DNA from 3 places in the Ruminococcus sp. D54t1_190329_F1 genome. Region 3 is predicted to be linked to each of the others. Evidence: predicted binding sites of a transcription regulator. Region 3 holds the regulator's gene; each other region holds the start of a gene.
What was found. Region 3 encodes HrcA, which represses chaperone genes, less so after heat shock. Its sites were predicted from a motif close to TGTTAGCACTCNNNNNNNNNGAGTGCTAACA; they were not measured.

Region 1 (3,283 bases), on a different contig from region 3:
AGCAGCCTGTTTGGTTCTACATCAATTCTGACCCTGACCACAGCTGAGGTGTGGCTGTGTGTGGTGGTGTCTGTTATTGTTGTGGCACTGTTTACAGTATTTTATCATAAGATATTTGCGGTTACTTTTGATGAAAATTTTGCAAAAGCTACTGGAACCAGGACGGATATGTACAATCTTCTGATTGCGGTGATCACAGCGGTGATCATTGTGCTGGCTATGAATCTGGTGGGGTCCCTGTTGATCTCAGCTCTGATCATTTTCCCGGCACTGTCGGCAATGAGGCTCTATAAACGATTCAGCGCAGTAATTATCTGTTCGGCGATTTTATCCGTGTTGTGTGCATTTTTTGGAATTATTGTTTCCATTCTGGGCGGAACGCCGGTAGGGTCTACCATTGTGGCTGTGGATATTGCGGCGTTTCTGGTGACAAGCCTGATTGGGAAGCTTTTAGAGAGATAGAATATGGTATAGAGTAGTAGAGCGTGTCTGAAAAATCTGACAAGTTAATATGGCAGTTACTTAATATCCGATGTATAGGGCGTTCTTGTAAGTGGTTCAGCTTGCAGGGGACGCCTTTTTAATGTAATAGGAAATTCTGTTGGAATTGCCTATTACATCAAAAGCCTTACTGAGCAGGAACGCACTGCGGCGGAAAGGGTAGCTGTCGCTCGAGGCGACCCGTCGCAGGCGGAGAATCCTGCAAGCTGGATTTTTTTTATATGGACAATGAGAAAAATACTAACCAGAGTATAGTGCTTTTTCCTGGGTAAATTTCTTATAATATAGTTACAGCAGAATGATACAGTTGTAGAAAAAATTTCTGGTTACTGTTTTGTATCTGGCTGCAAAGTTGAAATTATATTTTTCAGAAAAATTATATGATTCAGGGAGGGTGCTTATGAAAAGAAGAATAATTGCTGCAGTATTTACCGGAATGTTAACCGTCGCATTGTTTCCTGCTATTGCCCATGCAGAAATCGAAAATCCGGAGGACTATATGGGCATCTGGTATGCCAATTATGTAATATATTCTGACGAAAGCAGCGAACGCCACAATGTAGCAGAATATTTGAACCAATACTTGGAAATGAGGCTGATGGAAGACGGAAGTGCTTACATGGAAATGTCCTACAATAGTGAGGAGCCAGACTAGGCAGAAATTCTGAAGGTCTCATGGAAACTGGAGGATGGGAAAATACTTGTTTCCCTGGAGGAAGGAGACATTTATCTTGATACAGTGGACGGAGAGTTTGTGGGGAGCTTAGATGAGGATACCCAGGTGATTTTCGGGCGGGAACTGGTGCAGACAGGAGAAGCTCAGAGCCTGGATAATCTGGACGATCTGGAAGATAGTGAAAAGGCTAAGATTCCAAAGGAGAATCCCTACATTTATCATCCGGAAACAGACAATCCGGAGGAAATCATTGCCCGCTATCTTGGGGCTGCGAATTTGGAAAAAGGTTATGAAGTTTCCCTGGATGAGGACAATGGAACCTTTACAGCTCATTGGGCAGGAGATGAATATTATGATCCCAGGGACTATGTTGGAAGCTACAGAATAACGGATGATAACTATATCAACATTTGCTGGAGAGAGGCCACCAGTGAGTATGGCGATAAATGCTATGGTGCGGTTCTGGTAGACCGCTGGAACCAGTTTACGATAAATGAGGATCTTGGAAATCTGGCCGAAGTTATGACTGCCATGGCAAATGACATAAACAGCGGACGTGTTTTCACAGCTTACAGGACAGAAATCACAGAAGGCTCTGAAAACCAGGGTGCTGTGAAATTTATAGATGAGGATTACGAGGTTTCCTATAGCTACCAGATCATTCCAGGTGCAGATCCTATGGTGACACTTACCAGGTATGATTCGGAATATGATTATGAACAGGTGTATACAAATTATCAGCTGAGGGAGATGCTGTAGGAAAATAGAAAAATGTGAGAATGTGAAAAAAATGTGAAATTAGCACTCATCTCTTGACACTGCTAACAATATGTGCTATATTACAACTAGAACAAAGGAAGGGGATAAAAAGAAAGCAAAAGCGAAAGGCTTTATGAATTCCCTACCACCCGAGTTCCAAGAAACAAGGTAAACAGCATATTAAAAAGGAGAGATGACTTATGTTAATGCCTAGTATTTTTGGAGAGAACTTATTTGATGATTTCTTTAATGATTTTCCATTCTATTATGATGATAAAGCAATGAAAGATACCGAGAAGAAGCTTTATGGCAAGAGAGCCAGCCACGTTATGAAGACTGATATTAAGGAAATGGATAACGGTTATCAGCTGGTAGTCGATCTTCCAGGATTTACCAAAGATGAGATTAAGGCTTCCCTGGAGAATGGCTATCTGACCATCAGCGCTGAGAAAGGTTTGGACAAAGATGAGCAGGAGAAAGAATCCGGTCATTACATCCGCAGGGAGCGTTACGCAGGAGCCTGCAGCAGAAGCTTTTATGTAGGCGAGGATGTTCAGCAGGAGGATATTAAGGCTGAGTTTAAACATGGCATTCTGAAACTGTTTGTTCCGAAGAAAGAAGCGAAACCAGCAGTGGAAGAGAAGAAACACATTGCCATCGAAGGATAACTTTTCCCCTTTCAGAAGCACATTCTGAGAGAATAGCATAATTAAGAAGTAAGATGCCGCAGAATCACGGAAAATGGTGGTTCTGCGGCATTTTTTTTTACATTTGTTCGCTATTTTTCTGTCTTGACAATGCCTGTTGATTTAGCTATAATGGTGAAACTGTGAATATCCTAGTGAATTTGTACCCTTTTGGGTAATGAAATGTCTGCTTTTGCAGGCATTACCAATTATAAAAGTGGACTGTTTGGCGCATGAATATTATCTGTCGTTGGTATATTTCTGCTGCTTTTTGTTCAGGACTTTTATAGTAATGGAATTTTCCGGGAGAAACAGCATATAAGAAATGTATGATACGGGGCGACAAGCCGCCGGAATGAAAGGGAGTAAGGCTATAATGGAAGAAAAGAAGAACTTACTAACCTATGCAGGACTTAAAAAACTGGAAGAAGAGCTGCATGATTTAAAGGTAGTAAAAAGAAAAGAAGTAGCAGGTAAGATCAAAGAGGCAAGAGAGCAGGGAGACCTGTCCGAGAATGCAGAGTACGATGCAGCTAAAGATGAGCAGAGAGATATCGAAGCGCGTATTGAAGAAATTGAGAAAATCCTGAAGAACGCTGAGGTTGTAGTTGAGGACGAAGTCGATCTTGACAAGATCAGCGTAGGATGTAAAGTAAGAGTA
Region 2 (3,283 bases), on a different contig from region 3:
AAATGTCCGGTGTGCGGAAGCTACATGGTGGAAAAAGGAAATAAACTGGTGTGCAGCCAGGAGACCTGTGGCTATGTAGAAGCCAGGCCGAAGGATGAAAAAGAAAATTAAGGTTGCTGTGAAGGGTGCGAGCAGTAACAAATTAAGGAATTTCCGGGGAAAATCCCCTGCAAGGCAGCTGTATTATGTTTTGCAGGGGATTTTTTAAATAAAAGCTCTATTACTTCCATTGTTTGATGAATAGTTTCAAAAACGTGATATTTTCAGAAAAGCTAAACAAAATTGAAAAATAGTAAAAAATAGCTTGTAAATAGTTTGAAAAACGTGTAGTATTAGAATAACAGTTAAAGCCAGAGCATGTCTGAAAAGGCTTTCTGCAAAGTGGAGCGTACAGATTGCGGGAATGATTTTTTTAACAGGCTCTCATGTAACAAAAGCGAAGGGAGGACAAAATGAGCGTTCAGTTACTTGATAAAACAAGAAAAATCAATAAACTTCTCCATAACAGCAGTTCCAGCAAGGTGGTTTTTAATGATATCTGCCAGGTTCTGATGGATACTTTAAGTTCTAATATCCTGGTTCTCAGCAAGAAAGGCAAGGTGCTTGGTGTAAGTTTTTGCCCGGGAGTTGAGGAAATCCGGGAACTGATAGCTGATGAGGTGGGCGGTCATGTTGACCCTCTGCTGAATGAGCGCTTTTTAGGAGTATTATCCACCAAAGAGAACGTGAATCTCCAGACACTTGGCTTTGAGCATGTTTCCAGCAGCTATCAGGGAATCATCAATCCTATTGATATTGCAGGAGAACGTCTTGGAACGGTGTTTATGTACCGCAAGGATCGTCCATACGATATTGAGGATATTATTGTCAGTGAATACGGCACCACAGTTGTAGGTCTTGAGATGATGCGAGCTGTACATGAAGAGAATGCTGAGGAAGACCGAAAGAAACAGGTTGTGAAATCTGCTTTTAACACACTTTCTTTCTCTGAACTGGAAGCTATCATCCATATTTTTGATGAGCTTGACGGAGATGAGGGAATTCTTGTTGCCAGCAAGATTGCAGACAGAGTAGGTATTACCAGATCAGTAATCGTAAATGCACTCCGCAAGTTCGAGAGCGCGGGCGTTATTGAGTCCCGGTCATCCGGTATGAAGGGAACCTATATCAAGGTTCTCAATGAAGTGATCTTTGATGAATTAGAAGAGATTAAGGCCCAGAGAAATAAAAAGGCCTGAGTGAATTCAATAAATAATAAACAAGTGTACAGAAGAACTGTTTTCTTTCGAACGTGTTTGAAAAAGGCTTTCTGCAAATTGTGAAATGCAGATTGCGGGAATGATTTTTCAAACACGCTCTGGAGGGCAGTTCTTTTTTTGTGTGTAACAGGAAAATTCATTGGAATTCACTATTACACCAAAAAGTTTTAACGGTCAGGCTTCAAAAGCGGCGAAACAAAAAAATCAGAAAATTTTTAAAGTGAGAAAACAAGAGAAAAAAAGAGCATAAAAGAGAATAAAACAGAATATACTTGAAAATGTAACTATGAAAAGAGTTGCACAAATAACGATAATTCAATAATATAATGAACAGTGATTAGCACTCAGCAATAATGAGTGCTAGTAAGAAAAAGGAAAACAATTCTAAAGGAGGACATAGATCATGAAATTAGTTCCATTAGGCGACAGAGTTGTATTAAAACAGTTAGAAGCAGAAGAGACAACAAAATCCGGTATCGTTCTTCCGGGACAGGCACAGGAGAAACCACAGCAGGCAGAGGTAATCGCTGTAGGACCTGGCGGAGTCGTTGACGGGAAAGAAGTGAAAATGGAAGTTACTGTAGGCGACAAGGTTATCTATTCCAAATATTCAGGAACAGAGGTTAAGCTTGACGGTGAAGAGTATATCATCGTAAAACAGAGCGATATTCTTGCAATTGTGAAATAAGACATAACCTTATAAATAACTTGAAATCAGGAGGATGATTCATTATGGCAAAAGAGATTAAATATGGCGCAGAAGCCAGAACAGCATTAGAGGCTGGTGTAAATAAACTTGCTGATACCGTAAGAGTAACACTTGGTCCGAAAGGAAGAAACGTAGTACTTGATAAACAGTTCGGTGCTCCGCTTATCACAAACGATGGTGTTACAATCGCAAAAGAGATCGAGCTTGAGGATGCTTTCGAGAACATGGGAGCTCAGCTGATCAAGGAAGTTGCATCCAAGACAAACGATGTAGCTGGTGATGGTACTACAACTGCTACTGTACTTGCCCAGGCAATGGTTCATGAAGGAATGAAGAATCTGGCAGCAGGTGCTAACCCGATCGTTATGAGACGCGGTATGAAGAAAGCTACAGATGCTGCTGTAGAAGCAATTAAGAACATGAGCCAGAAAGTAAGCGGAAAGAAACAGATCGCAAACGTTGCATCTATTTCCGCCGGAGATAAAGAAGTCGGAGAGCTTGTTGCAAATGCAATGGAAAAAGTTTCCAACGACGGTGTTATTACTGTAGAAGAGTCCAAGACCATGCACACAGAGCTTGACCTTGTAGAAGGTATGCAGTTTGACCGTGGATATATTTCCGCATACATGTCCACTGATATGGAGAAGATGGAAGCAAACCTTGAGGATCCATATATTCTGATCACAGACAAGAAAATCTCCAACATTCAGGAAGTTCTTCCGCTGCTGGAGCAGATCGTACAGGCTGGAGCAAAACTTCTTATCATCGCTGAAGATGTTGAGGGTGAGGCTCTTACCACTCTGATCGTAAACAAATTAAGAGGAACCTTCCAGGTAGTAGCTGTAAAAGCTCCTGGCTATGGTGACAGAAGAAAAGAAATGCTTCAGGATATCGCAATTCTGACAGGTGGTACTGTAATTTCTGACGAGGTAGGTCTTGAACTGAAAGATGCTACAATGGCTCAGTTAGGACGTGCAAAATCTGTTAAAGTTGCAAAAGAGAATACTGTTATTGTCGATGGTATGGGAGATAAAGAAGCAATTGCCAATCGTGTTGCCCAGATCCGTGCTCAGATTGAGGAGACAAAATCTGATTTCGACAGAGAGAAGCTTCAGGAAAGACTTGCAAAACTTGCAGGCGGTGTAGCAGTGGTTCGTGTTGGTGCAGCTACTGAGACTGAGATGAAAGAAGCAAAACTTCGTATGGAAGATGCTCTTGCAGCTACCAGAGCAGCTGTTGAAGAAGGAATCATTGCAGGAGGCGGTTCTGCATATATCCACGCTTCCAAAGAGGTTGCAAAACTTGCGGCAGATCT
Region 3 (3,283 bases):
AGAGATTGTTTTCTCTGCGTTTGTTACTGCCTGACGTTTTGCAGGCTCACCTACCAGACGCTCACCTGTCTTTGTGAATGCTACAACAGATGGTGTTGTTCTGGATCCTTCTGTATTTGCGATAACGGTTGGCTGTCCACCTTCCATAACAGCTACACAGCTGTTTGTTGTACCTAAGTCAATACCAATGATTTTTCCCATGATAATTTTCCTCCTGTTTAAAAATTCATGGTTGCTGTCCATTACACGAACAGTAACATTTATACTTTGTTTTTAGAAAATGTCGATGAAGTTTGATTCTCCAAGCTGCTCTCTGTCAATTAGCAACTTTTACCATACTGTGTCTTACAACGAAATCCTTGTAAGTATATCCCTTCTGGAATTCCTCTACGACGATGTTCTCGCCAACGGATTCGTCCTCCACATGCATCACTGCATTATGCAGATTCGGATCAAATTCCTTGCCTACAGCTTCGATTGGCTTCACACCCATCTCATCAAAGGCTGTCATCATCTGCTTATAGATCATCTTCATGCCTTCTGCAAATGGATCATCCTCCGGTGCCTGTGCAAGACCTCTTTCGAAGTTATCCACGATCGGAAGCATTTTTTCAACGATGTCCCTGGCACCGATGATGTACATGCTGGATTTCTCTTTCTCCGTTCTTTTACGGTAGTTATCGAATTCAGCCATGCTGCGCTTCAGTCTGTCTGTAAGCTCCTCGACCTGCTGTTCAAATTTATCTTTCTCTTTTTTCTTCTTGCCGAAGAAAGAAGTTTTTGTCTTGGTTTCCGGTTCCTTCTGAGATTCTGCTTCCTGATCTGACTGCTCAGTTTCTTCTGTCTGTGCAGGTTCTTCGGAAGTCTCCTCTTCTGCTGTCTGGGCTGTATCTGCTGCCTCTTCTTCGCTTCCGTCTGTTACCGGAATGTCAACTGCTTCTTCCTGTACTTCGGCTTCTTTATTCATTTCTTCTGACACGCTTTCAACCGCCTTTCTAGGTTTTCTTATTTACCATTTCGTCAAGCTGGACTTTTAATTTCTTTAAGCTGTCCACTACATTCTCGTAATCCATTCGCTTGGGACCGATGATTCCAATAGTTCCACGCATTCCATCTCCCAGCTCATAAGTAGCTGTGACCACACTGCAGTCTTTCATGGTACGTACCGGAACTTCATCCCCGATGTATATCTGAACTCCTGTGTTCTCCGGGTCTCCCATTTCCTCACGGACCATATCCGCAAGTTCCTGCTTATCCTCGAAAGTGGAAATCAGCTCACTGGCTCTGGATGTATCTGCAAGCTCTGGATACTTAAATATGTTGGTTGCTCCCGATGTATATACTTTCATATCTTCTTCGTCCACGTGAATCGTAGCTGCAACCGCGTCCAGCACATCTGCAACCACACCGCTGTGGCTTCCCGCCTGTTCTTTCAATCTGGCGATCATGCCCAGATTAATGTCCTGGATGGGTACGCCGTTCAGGTTCGTGTTAAGAAGAAGATTCAGCTTCAAGATCGTCTGGTCATCCATCTCCTCATCAATATTGATGATCTGGTTCCGAATGACATTACCCTCACATACAACTACGGCAATCAGCTGCCGCTCATTGACTCGTGAAAGCTGAATGAACTTCAGGGTGCTTCCCTTATACTGGGGAACCGCAACCATAGCCGCATAATTGGTATTCGTGGCAAGGACCTTCGCCACCTGCCTGAGCACCTTATCCATCTTATCTGACTTCTCAATCATCAGATCACGGATTTCTGCGATCTCGGCTTCCTTCTCCCTGGTAAGCTCATCTACATAAAGGCGATAGCCTTTATCTGATGGAATTCTTCCGGCTGAGGTGTGGGGCTGTACGATGTAGCCCATATCCGTCAGGTCGGACATCTCATTTCGGATGGTAGCAGAGCTGACATTCAGATCCGGATATTTGGAAATAGTTCTGGAACCTACAGGCTCACCTGTTTCCATATAAGTTTTGATGATTGCTTTCAGTATTTTCCGTTTGCGCTCATCTAATACTTCATCCATGAAATATCTGCTCCTTCCTGAAAAGCAGACGGTCAAACCTGATTCTGATTTCCGTCTGGCTTCTTCGAATTCCTTTTGTTAGCACTCATTATTTAGGAGTGCTAACATCTATGTTCTTAAGATACACCTCAGTATTCCTTTTGTCAATATTTTTTACAAATTTTTTTCATCTTTTTTGATAGTTTTTACCTTATACTTTACCATTCCGGATAAAATTTCCTTGCTGCAATACCATTTTTGCAGCAAGGGCACTACCAGGTATCTTTATGTCCGCTGCCGTATAAATGAAAAAGATGCCTTGAGAAAATTTTCCCTGGCATCTTCTTTCCTGTATACTAGAGTCTATTTTGTAACTGTTCAGTACCTTCACAGTTATATGTTTCACAAAACAGTACCTGCTGAATAGCAGCCTCTATTTTTTATAATTTTCCAGATAGTCAAGAACTGCCGCCGGCTCATCCAGAAAAACTACCAGATCCAGCACGGAAAAATCCATGAATTTCTCCTCTGCTGTGTACTCCAGCAATGCTTTCATCCTGTCATAATATCCGTCAATGTTATACAGCACAATTGGGCGGTCAATACGTTTCAGGCTTTTCAAGGTAAAAATCTCAAAAAATTCCTCGTAGGTACCAATTCCGCCAGGTGCTACGATCGTAGCATCTGATTTTTCTTCCAGAAGTTTTTTGCGCTCTCTCATATTCTCTGTGAAAATAAATTCCGTACATTTCTCATACAGAACTCCTGGCTGGTCAAAAAAGCGGGGAGCAATTCCAAGTATGTAACCATTTTCTGCTGCCACGCCTCTGGCTGCTGCTCCCATCATTCCGGTAGCTCCGCCGCCAAACACTAGACCGTGACCTCTTTTTCCCATTGCTCTTCCAAGCTCTTCTGTTTTTTCATAATAAATGTTTTTAAGCAGCGCACTTGAAGCACCATATACACATATGTTCAATCTGTTGTCCTCCTTATTTTTCTTCTAAACACAGGTGCTGCCCACCTGCGGCAGCACCATATACGAAAGTCAGCTGGCATATCTTTTCCAGTCAGCTTCCGACAGCCGCGCAAAACGCCATATTGGCCACACCGCACAAAACCATCACCAGAATGGGATTCATTTTATATTTTCTCAAAAGCACCAGTGCGGCAGTAAAGAATACCACCATTCGAATGCATATGTTTTCCCGAAACAGTTCCACTGCACCATTTATAAAAAAAGATGATACTAAAATGGTAACTCCTGCCTT

Region 1: the regulator HrcA is predicted to act here: its motif matches at 1,974-2,004, upstream of I2D69_RS06425 (Hsp20/alpha crystallin family protein).
Region 2: the regulator HrcA is predicted to act here: its motif matches at 1,595-1,625, upstream of groES (co-chaperone GroES).

Annotation. Positions count from the first base shown of each region.
Region 1 covers NZ_JADNDC010000010.1:96,896-100,178, reverse strand. The annotation lists gene I2D69_RS06440 (metal ABC transporter permease) at 1-462, shown strand, start outside; gene I2D69_RS06435 (hypothetical protein) at 902-1,156, shown strand; gene I2D69_RS06430 (hypothetical protein) at 1,256-1,936, shown strand; gene I2D69_RS06425 (Hsp20/alpha crystallin family protein) at 2,137-2,604, shown strand; gene greA (transcription elongation factor GreA) at 2,999-3,283, shown strand, end outside.
Region 2 covers NZ_JADNDC010000009.1:70,922-74,204, reverse strand. The annotation lists gene topA (type I DNA topoisomerase) at 1-111, shown strand, start outside; gene codY (GTP-sensing pleiotropic transcriptional regulator CodY) at 453-1,238, shown strand; gene groES (co-chaperone GroES) at 1,663-1,947, shown strand; gene groL (chaperonin GroEL) at 1,992-3,283, shown strand, end outside.
Region 3 covers NZ_JADNDC010000002.1:124,167-127,449, reverse strand. The annotation lists gene dnaK (molecular chaperone DnaK) at 1-201, opposite strand, end outside; gene grpE (nucleotide exchange factor GrpE) at 317-979, opposite strand; gene hrcA (heat-inducible transcriptional repressor HrcA) at 996-2,036, opposite strand; gene I2D69_RS01445 (TIGR00730 family Rossman fold protein) at 2,449-2,991, opposite strand; gene I2D69_RS01440 (chromate transporter) at 3,083-3,283, opposite strand, start outside.